DNA from 3 places in the Streptomyces sp. NPDC003456 genome. Region 3 is predicted to be linked to each of the others. Evidence: riboswitches for the same ligand, from Rfam matches in the RefSeq annotation. Region 3 holds a riboswitch; each other region holds the start of a gene.
The links. Region 3 has a riboswitch for cyclic di-AMP ahead of ACFYWG_RS29165 (transglycosylase family protein). Riboswitches for the same ligand answer to the same signal wherever they lie in the genome.
Positions count from the first base shown of each region.

Region 1: another riboswitch for cyclic di-AMP. It lies ahead of ACFYWG_RS32365 (transglycosylase SLT domain-containing protein); the one in region 3 lies ahead of ACFYWG_RS29165 (transglycosylase family protein).
Region 2: another riboswitch for cyclic di-AMP. It lies ahead of ACFYWG_RS04955 (peptidoglycan DD-metalloendopeptidase family protein); the one in region 3 lies ahead of ACFYWG_RS29165 (transglycosylase family protein).

Region 1 is NZ_JBIAOK010000010.1:12,824-16,087, forward strand. It holds gene ACFYWG_RS32360 (polyprenyl synthetase family protein) at 1-1,011, opposite strand; cyclic di-AMP (ydaO/yuaA leader) riboswitch at 1,520-1,689, shown strand; gene ACFYWG_RS32365 (transglycosylase SLT domain-containing protein) at 1,693-2,496, shown strand; gene ACFYWG_RS32370 (HAD family hydrolase) at 2,460-3,264, opposite strand, start outside.
Region 2 is NZ_JBIAOK010000001.1:1,193,860-1,197,123, forward strand. It holds gene ACFYWG_RS04950 (SGNH/GDSL hydrolase family protein) at 1-189, opposite strand, end outside; gene ACFYWG_RS04955 (peptidoglycan DD-metalloendopeptidase family protein) at 433-1,365, opposite strand; cyclic di-AMP (ydaO/yuaA leader) riboswitch at 1,370-1,526, opposite strand; gene ACFYWG_RS04960 (tyrosine-protein phosphatase) at 2,171-2,968, shown strand; gene ACFYWG_RS04965 (DUF6126 family protein) at 2,984-3,103, opposite strand; gene ACFYWG_RS04970 (helix-turn-helix domain-containing protein) at 3,100-3,264, opposite strand, start outside.
Region 3 is NZ_JBIAOK010000007.1:388,248-391,511, reverse strand. It holds gene eno (phosphopyruvate hydratase) at 1-870, opposite strand, end outside; gene ACFYWG_RS29165 (transglycosylase family protein) at 1,272-1,985, opposite strand; cyclic di-AMP (ydaO/yuaA leader) riboswitch at 1,990-2,156, opposite strand; gene ACFYWG_RS29160 (transglycosylase family protein) at 2,385-3,264, opposite strand, start outside.

The sequences.
Region 1 (3,264 bases), on a different contig from region 3:
CTAGCCGGCGCGGTGCACCACGGCGTCGCACAGCTCCAGCAGCGCCGTCTTCGCGGCGCAGTCGGGCAGCGGCGCCAGCGCCGAGCGGGCGTCCCGGGCGTAGCGGACGGTGTCCTGGCGGGCCTGCTCCAGCGCCGGGTGGGCGCGCAGGCGCCGCAGCGCCTCGGCGTGCCGGGCGTCGTCGGTGAGGTCGGAGTCGAGCAGTTCGCACAGGGCGACGTCCTCGGCGAGGCCGAGCCGGGCGGCCCGCTCGCGCAGCCGGAGCACCGGCAGGGTGGGGATGCCCTCGCGCAGGTCGGTGCCGGGGGTCTTGCCGGACTCGTGGGAGTCGGAGGCGATGTCCAGGACGTCGTCCGCGAGCTGGAAGGCGACACCGAGCCGCTCGCCGTACTGGGTCAGGACGTGCACGACCCCCTCGTCGGCGCCGGACATCATCGCGCCGAACCGGCACGAGACGGCGACGAGCGAGCCGGTCTTGCCGCCCAGCACGTCGAGGTAGTGCTCGACGGGATCGCGGCCGTCCTGCGGTCCGGCGGTCTCCAGGATCTGGCCGGTCACCAGCCGTTCGAACGCCTCGGCCTGCACCCGCACGGCCTCCGGGCCGAGGTCGGCCAGGATGTGCGAGGCGCGGGCGAAGAGGAAGTCGCCGGTGAGGACCGCGACGGAGTTGCCCCAGCGGGTGTTCGCGCTCGCGACGCCGCGGCGCACGGCGGCCTCGTCCATCACGTCGTCGTGGTACAGCGTGGCGAGGTGGGTCAGCTCCACGACGACGGCCGAGGGCACGATCCCCGGCGCGTACCGGTCGCCGAACTGGGCGGCGAGCATCACGAGCAGCGGCCTGAACCGCTTGCCGCCGGCGCGCACCAAGTGCTGGGCGGCCTCCGTGATGAAGGGCACCTCGCTCTTGGTGGCCTCGAGCAAGCCTTCCTCGACAGCCGTCAGTCCGGCCTGGACATCGGCTTCCAGAGCCTGGTCCCGCACGCTCAGCCCGAACGGCCCGACGTCGGTCACGAGGGGTCTCCTGTCTGCTGGTGTCTGCCGGTGCTTACGCGGATTGTCGATAGGTCGCTGCCCTCACTCGAGTCAGCGTATCCGGTCACGTTTCGATCACCGCCAGCGCCCATGGTTACAGGCCGGGTGGTATCCGATCACGACCGCAATGTTTTCGATCAGGTCATATGAGCAGACATTTATCGCCTTACCCGGAGGTAGTGACCTATGCCTGATTTGCCCTTATGAGTAAGCGAATCGCCGTTTGCGGAATTTGCTCCACCAGGCGTGATCAGTGAGTTGAATCACGCCCACCCTTTCACGGCCCGTGGCAGACCGCCGCTCCTACGCCCTTTCCCGGCACGCGAGTTGAGCCTTGGCCAATGCAAAGGATCAAGCTGCCCCATACCGGTCGACCAAGGTCAACAAGCGTCATATGTGACTCCGGTGCTTGTTCCCGACATGTGCTCTCGCATACGTTCCCGCCCTGTCCGGCGGACGCCGAATCCTGCCACCGCCCGGACACCCATCAACCGACTCACTCACGCAGGGCAGGAGCGGGGGACCCAGGTACGTCGCCGGTCCGCACCGCGGAACGGCTCGGGGTGAAGCCGCGCACGGCACACGGTGCCGCACGCGGCCGGGCACCTCCCGGCCCGAACCCGACAGCTCACCTCGCAGGCGCCGGAGAGGAACATCGCCATGCCCGGACGAGGCAAGCACCGTCGCGCCCGCATGAACCCGATCACCCGTGGTGTCGTCGCAGCCGGCACCGGCGGGGCGGCCCTGACCCTGCCGCTCCTCGGCGCGGCCCACGCCGTCGCCGCCGAGCCGCAGAGCGCGCCCGCCGCGCACGTCCTGCCGCAGGCCGCCCAGCCCGCGAAGTCGCTGACGTACACCGTCGCCAAGGGCGACACGCTCTACCGCATCGCCGACACCCACGACGTCTCCGGCGGCTGGAAGCAGCTGTACAAGGACAACCGCGCGGCCGTCGGCGACAACCCGAAGCTGATCCACCCGGGTCTGAAGCTGAAGGTGAAGGGCGCCGAGGCCACCACCCCCGGGAAGAAGGCGGCCCCGTCGTCGGCGCCCGCCGAGAAGCCCGCCGTGAAGCCGGCCGCCGCGCCCGCGGTGAAGCCCGCCGGCGGTGTCGCCCAGGCCACCCAGGCCTCCGCGAAGACCTACGCGGACAACCTGGACGGCTGGATCCGCGAGGCGCTGGACATCATGGCGCAGAAGGGGATCCCGGGCACCTACGACGGCATCCACCGCAACATCATGCGCGAGTCCTCCGGCAACCCCCTGGCGATCAACAACTGGGACTCGAACGCGGCCAAGGGCACCCCGTCCAAGGGGCTGCTCCAGGTCATCGACCCGACCTTCGCCGCCTACCACGTGGACGGAACCCCCTTCGACCCGTACGACCCGGTCGCCAACATCACGGCGGCCTGCAACTACGCGGCCGACCGCTACGGCTCGATCGACAACGTCAACGGCCCGTACTGAGCCGCCCCGCCCAGCAGTCGCTCGAGGACGACGGCGATGCCGTCGTCCTCGTTCGACAGGGTCACCTCGTCGGCCACCGCCTTCAGCTCGGGGTGGGCGTTGGCCATCGCCACCCCGCGCGCGGCCCAGTCGAACATCGGGATGTCGTTGGGCATGTCACCGAAGGCCAGGGTGTCCTCGGGCCGCAGCCCCAGGTGCTCCGCCGCCAGCGCCAGGCCCGTCGCCTTGGTCACCCCGCACGGCTGCAGCTCCACCGTGCCCGGCCCGGACATCGTGACCGTCGCCAGTGAGCCGACCACCGAACGGGCCGTCGCCGCCAGTTCGTCGTCCGACAGGTAGGGGTGGCGCAGCAGCACCTTGCTGATCGGCGCGCACCACAGGTCGTCGCGCCGCTCGACGCGGACCGCGGGCAGGGTCGGGTGCGGCATGAGGTAGCCCGGCTCGATGAGCGTCAGGCCGTCCACACCGTCCTGGTCGACCGCCGCGTACACCTGGCCCACCTCGGCCTCGATCTTGCCCAGGGCGGTCTCCGCCAGCTCCCGGTCCAGCGTGATGGACCACAGCAGCCGGTCCGCGCCGGCGTCGTACACCTGCGCGCCCTGTCCGCACACCGCGAGCCCCGTGCAGCGCAGGTCGTCCAGGAGGGGCCGCACTCTGGGCGCCGGGCGGCCCGTCACCACGAGGTGCTGGGCGCCGGCGTCCGCCACCCGCGCGAGCACGGCAAGAGACCGGTCGGACAGGGTGTCGTCGCCGCGCAGCAGCGTCCCG
Region 2 (3,264 bases), on a different contig from region 3:
GTCCGCCACGATCTGGTCGAGGAGCTTGCCGCGCACGGCGAGGTTGGCGTACCGGAAGTCGCCCTCGGGCCGCAGGTCGGCGAGCAGGACGGCGAACCGGTCGGCCCAGCCGACGAACGCCCCGTCGGGACCGGGGTCGCCGACCCCCTCGGTGAAGCTGTCCCCCAGCGCCACGTACGACCCGATCACTGCTTTGCTGTCACTCTTCGAATCGTCTGCCACAGCCGTTCATGATTCACCCTCGAATGTGACCTACGCGACCGTAGGCAAGGCTTGACGGACGGTGAGAAAGGCCACTTACCAAGGGTTCGCCAACTCCGGAACACGCAGGCCCCCGCGGGCGTTGCGCCTGGAACTCGGAACACACCGAAGGCCGGACCCGGGGAACGGGGTCCGGCCTTCGACGGCGTGTCAGGCAGGTGGTGAGGCGGGTCAGCCGACGGAGACGCCGTGCGAGCGCAGGTAGGCGACCGGGTCCACGTCCGAGCCGTAGTCCGGCGTGGTGCGGATCTCGAAGTGCAGGTGCGGCCCGGTGACGTTGCCGGTGGCGCCCGACAGGCCTATCTGCTGCCCGGCGGTGACGGTCTGGCCGGCCGAGACGGACAGCTGCGACAGGTGGGCGTACTGGGCGTAGTTGCCGTCGCTGAGCTTGATGACGACCTGGTTGCCGTACGCGCCGCCCCAGCCGGCGGAGACGACCGTGCCCGCGCCGACGGCCTTGAGGGAGGTGCCGGTCGGGACGACGAAGTCGACACCGGTGTGGTAGCCGCTGGACCACATGCTGCCGGACATCCGGTAGGGCGTGCCGACGGTGGCGCCGTCCACCGGCGCGGCGAAGCCGGAGGCGTTGCTCTGGGCGGCGGGCTTGGCGGCTGCGGGCTTGGCGGCGGTGTCCGCCTTGGGGGCGGAGTCCGCGGACGACCGGGTGGACGACTTCTTCGCCGGCTTCTCGGCGGGGGCCTTCGGCGCGGGCTTCGCCGGGGCCTGACCCGCGGCGGCCTTCTTGCCGATCGAGAGCTTCAGGCCCGGGTGGATCAGCGACGGGTCGTCGCCGACGGCGTCGCGGTTGTCCGCGTAGAGCTTCTTCCAGCCACCGCTGACGTGCTGGTCGTCGGCGATCTTCGCGAGGTAGTCGCCGGCCTTCACGGTGTACGTGCGGGTGCCGGCGGCCTTGTCGGCGGTCTTCTTCTCCGCGGCCGGAGCGGACTGGACCGCCTTCTCCGGAGCCGTCTGCGGGGTGGCGGCGTGGGCGCCGGCGGCCCCCATGAGCGGCAGTGCGAGAGCGGCGCCACCGGTACCGGCGACGGCGATGGAACGGGTGAAACGCTGGGTCTTGGGACGGCGGTGCTTACCCTTCGCGGGCATGGCGAATTCCTCTCCGTCGCCTGCGAGGTGAGCTGTCGGGTGCGGGCTGGAGATGCCCGGCCGCGCCGAGGCGCGGCTTAACCCCAAGCCGTTCCGGGAACCGGAACAGGCGTGGTACCTGTGGGTCCCCCGCTCCTGCCGTGCGTCGGGTCAGTGTGTGCGGGCTCCGGGCGGCGGCAGGATTAGGCGTCCGTCCGGATCGGTGTGGAACGTAAGCGACCGGGACGCGAAGGGACAAGCTTGCGGTTGCGGGTGACGGTGTTTTTTGTGGGACGCCCGCGCATTCCCCGTCACCGAGCGTGGATTTCCGATCTTTCCCTTTCCTCAACACCCCTGCTGTTCGCCCGAATTACGTGCACATGGCGACAACGCATCGTCACGGATATGACGATGGTCACGCGACTCCTCCCCATCTCCTTTACGACCGGGGCACGTTATGGCGAAGCGGCCTAAGCGCCTCATTCGGACAGAACGGCCACTTCTCCTCAAGGTGGGCGACGCAGCAACAGGACGAAGCGGCGGGAAATTCGCCCGTTTCACGGCATTGGCACGCTTGCTCCTGCTTCAGTCCGCTCAAGAGCACGCCCCGATGACGCGGGCGGCCCCCACGCGCGCGGAGTGGATCCGGATGGCGCCCTGCCGGACGGCGAGCCGGTTCGAGCGGTCCGGTGGCGCCCGAGGCGCACACCCGCAGGACCTGGGACAGCGCCTGTGGACGACCTCGTTGCCCCAGGCAGGCATGTCGTATCGTCGAGTCGTGCCCGCCGGCGAGCCGCGGCGGCGGCACCGATGGGGAGGAGCCCTCGTGACGCAGCAGGTCCCGTCGACCGAGCCGGAGCTGACCGGAGTGCGCAACTTCCGCGATGTCGGCGGACTGCCGACCGTGGACGGCCGGCGGGTGCGCCAGGGCGTGCTGTTCCGCAGCGGCCACCTCGCCCACGCGACCGGCGAGGACGCCGCCTTCCTGACGGCCCTGGGCCTGCACACGATCTTCGACTTCCGCAACGCGGCCGACCAGAAGCTCGAAGGGCCGGACGTCACGCTGCCGGGCGTGCGCAACGTGAACCTGCCCCTGAGCGACCCGGCCGACGGCGCCGAGTTCTGGAGGATGGTCCGCGACGGCGACCTGGACCAGCTGCGCGCGATCCTCGCCGACGGCAAGGGCGCGGCCCGGATGATCGCCTCGTACCGGTCGATCATCAAGGACCGCACCGCCGAGCACTCGCGCGTGCTGCACGCCCTGGCCGAGGACAGCGTGCCCGCACTCATGCACTGCGCGGCGGGCAAGGACCGCGCGGGCCTGTCGGTGGCGGTGACGCTGCTGGCGGTGGGCGTCGAGCGGGAGGCGATCGTCGACGACTACCTGAAGTCGAACGCCAAGCACCGCCGCTACAAGGTCCACCGCAGCAGCTCGCACGCCTCGGCCTACTCCCCCGAGGTCATGGAGCTGCTCAGCCCCCTCTTCGACGCCCGCGCCGAGTACCTGACGGCCGCCTTCACGACCATCGAGGAGACCTGGGGCGGCGTCGACGCCTATCTGGAACAGGGCCTCGGGCTCACCCCGCGGACCCGGGAGCGGCTGCGCGAGCGGCTCCTGGACTGAGGCCCCGGACCGGGCCTACTTGGCCCCGACCTCGAACAGCAGGTAGATGAACGCGGCGAAGACGTGCCCGAGGATGAGGTAGACCAGCAGGCGCACCCACAGGGCCCGGGGGAACTTCTCCTCGAAGTCGCTCATGTCAGGTCTCCAGGGTTGGGGCCCAGGCACAGGGCGGCCGTCGGGCTCTGCAGCAGGGTGTGGACGAAGAGCAGATCGACGCCGTCGTGGTCCTCGGCGGCGATGCGGTGCGGGGTCAGCGAGTCGAAGTGGGCGCTGTCGCCGGGCCCCAGGCGGTGCAC
Region 3 (3,264 bases):
GTCGTCCTCGAACAGCGGGTCCTCGATGGAGACGAGCGGGTACGCGTCGACGAGCTCCGCGTAGTACTCGGTCATCTCGGCCGCCGAGCGCTCCTTGCCCTCGAAGGTGTAGACGCCGTCCTTGTAGAACTCGGAGGCGGCGACGTCGAGGGCCAGGGCGATCTGCTCGCCGGGGGTGTAGCCGGCCTCGTTGATCGCCTCGAGGATGAGGTCGAGGGCTTCGCGGTTGGAGCCGAGGTTCGGGGCGAAGCCGCCCTCGTCGCCGAGGCCGGTGGCCAGGCCCTTGCTCTTCAGGACCTTCTTCAGCGTGTGGTAGACCTCGGCGCCCCAGCGCAGGGCCTCGGAGAAGGACTCCGCGCCGATCGGGGCGATCATGAACTCCTGGATGTCCACGTTGGAGTCGGCGTGCGAGCCGCCGTTCAGGATGTTCATCATCGGCACCGGCAGCAGGTGCGCGTTGGGGCCGCCCAGGTAGCGGAACAGCGGCAGGTCGCTGGCCTCGGAGGCGGCGTGGGCGACGGCGAGCGAGACGCCGAGGATGGCGTTGGCGCCCAGCGAGCCCTTGTTGTCGGTGGCGTCCAGGTCGAACATCGCCTGGTCGATCAGGCGCTGCTCGGTGGCGTCGTAGCCGACCAGCTCCGGGCCGATCTGCTCGATGACCGCGAGGACGGCCTTCTCCACACCCTTGCCGAGGTAGCGGTTCGAGTCGCCGTCGCGGAGCTCGATGGCCTCGAAGGCGCCCGTGGAGGCGCCGGACGGGACGGCGGCACGACCGGTGCTGCCGTCGTCGAGGCCGACCTCGACCTCGACCGTGGGGTTGCCTCGGGAGTCCAGGATTTCCCGGGCTACGACGACGTCGATGGACGGCACGAGCATCTCCTTCTTATGTGACGCGGTGACGCGGGTCGCGTGGACCCGGCGGGGTGCGGGCCGTGGTGGCTCGCGACATGAGCCTAACCGGCTCCGGGCGATCGGCCACCGGGTCGCCCACCCCATGGACAGAACCGAGAGTAAATTGTTTCCGAACGGAACAAAGCAGGTTCGCCCAGACCGGCCGAAACTCCGCCGCCGCGGCCGGGGCCGGACATGACCCCGCCCCGGCGCGTACGGGGGGTACACGCACCGGGGCGGGGTGTCCGTGGGGACGGGGGCCGCCGTCGGGCGGGGGGCCGCCTGTCAGGGCGGGGCCTCCCGCGAGGGCGGGGCCGCCGGACGGCCGGACCGCAAGTGAGCGCGGTGCGGACCGCCCTGCGGCGGTCGGGCGCTGCTGCTTACTTCAGGTGCAGCTGCTGGCCCGGGTAGATGAGGTTGGCGTCCTCGACGATGTCCTTGTTCAGCTGGAACAGCTTCTCCCAGCCGCCCTTGACCTTCTCCTCGGCGGCGATGGAGCTGAGGGTGTCGCCCTTGACGACCTTGTACTCGCCGTCGCCCTTCTTGACCTTCTTGCCGGTCGGGGTGGTGACGGTCTTCTTGGCGGCCGGGCGCTCGTCGGAGCGGGAGGCCGGCTGCGGCTGGGTCTCGCGGGACTCGGTGCTCTGCTGGCTCTGCTGGCTCTGCTGCGAGGTGCCGGCGGAGCTGCCCAAGTCGCCGGTGGAACCGCCGCCGGTGTAGGCGGCGCTCGACAGGCCCTTGCCGCAGACGGGCCAGGCGCCCTTGCCCTGGCCGGCGAGGACCTTCTCGGCGATCTCGATCTGCTGCGCCTTGGTGGCCTGGTCGGCGGTGGAGGCGTACTTGGTGCCGCCGTAGCCGGCCCAGGTGGAGGCGGAGAACTGCAGACCGCCGTAGTAACCGTTGCCGGTGTTGATGGACCAGTTGCCGCCGGACTCGCACTGGGCGACGGCCTCCCACTCGGAGGCGGTGGCGGCGGAGGCGTTGCCGGCCGCCATCAGCGGAGCGGCGACGGCGGCGGAGGCGACACCGGCGACGGCGATGGCGCGGGTGGCCTTGGACGGACGACGGTGCTTGCCCTTGCCGGAAAACAGCATGGATGGATCCCCTCACCGACGCCTGCGAGGTGAGCTGTCGGGTTCGGGCCGGTTGAGTTGCCCGGCCACGTCCCTCACGGGACGCGGCTCCACCCCTAGCCCTTCCGGCTCGACGAACCGGTCGGGCACCTACCTTGGGTCCCCCGCTCCTGCCTACGGCGCTTGACGCGACGACTGTTCCCGTGCGGCCGCTGGCAGGATTCGGCGTTGCGGCAGCCGGGGCTCGCGGTGACGAGCGGTCACGACCGTAGACAGGCGATCGCCGGAATTTCAAAGACGATCAGGGCTTCTGAGATCTATCTCTCACCGTGCCGATACGGGACATAGGCCGCGAAACATGGCGTGAACTCGCGGCATTTCGGGGCGACTTCCGCCGCCGTTCCCGCACTGCCCGAACGGCTACTTCCCGTCCGTTTCGTCCTCCGCCGTGAGCGTCTGACCGGGCAGAACGAGGTCCGGTTCGCTCTCGGCCCCCTTCTCGTCGCCGTCGTAGAACTCGTCCCATCCGCCGTCGATCCGGAGGGAGTCGGCGATGGACCAGAGGCTGTCCCCGACGCCGACGATGTAGGCGCCCTCGGACTGCTCTTCGGACGCCTCCTCGCCGCGCGAGGCGTGCCGGCCCGAGGACCCTCCCGCATGGCCGTCCGCGGACTCGGCGCTCTCGTCGGCGCTGGGGCCGCGGTGCCGGCCGGAGCCGGTGTCGGCCGCGGCCGAAGACTCGGCGCTCGGACGGGACTTGCCGGAGGGGGCACTCTCGGGCGTGGCCGACTTCGAGCCGCCGGAGCCCTTGCCGGCGGCACGCGAGCCGGGCGACTTGTCGGAATTGGCTGTTTCATCCGGAGATGCCGACGGCGCGTCAGACGACGCCGCGCCGGACGGAGAAGAGGACGGGGACGTCGCCGACGGGGAGGGCGTGGCGGAAGACCTGGACGATTGGGGTGAGTCGAGCAATCCGCGCGAATCAGTCGGAGCGGATTCATCGGACGAGTCGGACTCGCCGGACGAGCCCTTCTCCAGACCGGAGAGGAGCCCGCAGGTGTGCCAGGCGCCGGCCCCCTGGTCGGCGAGGATTCTCTCGGCGACGGCTATCTGCTGCGAGCGGCTGGCCAGGTCGGCGCTCGGGGCGTGGTCGAGCCCGCCGTAGCTCTCCCAGTCCTCCTGGGACAGTGCGAGGCCGCCGAAGTAGCCGTTGCCGCTGTTCTGGCTCCAGGCCCCGCCGGTCTCGCAGTCCGCGATCCGGTCCCAGGTGGTGCCGTCGGCAGCGCTGGCACCGGACGCC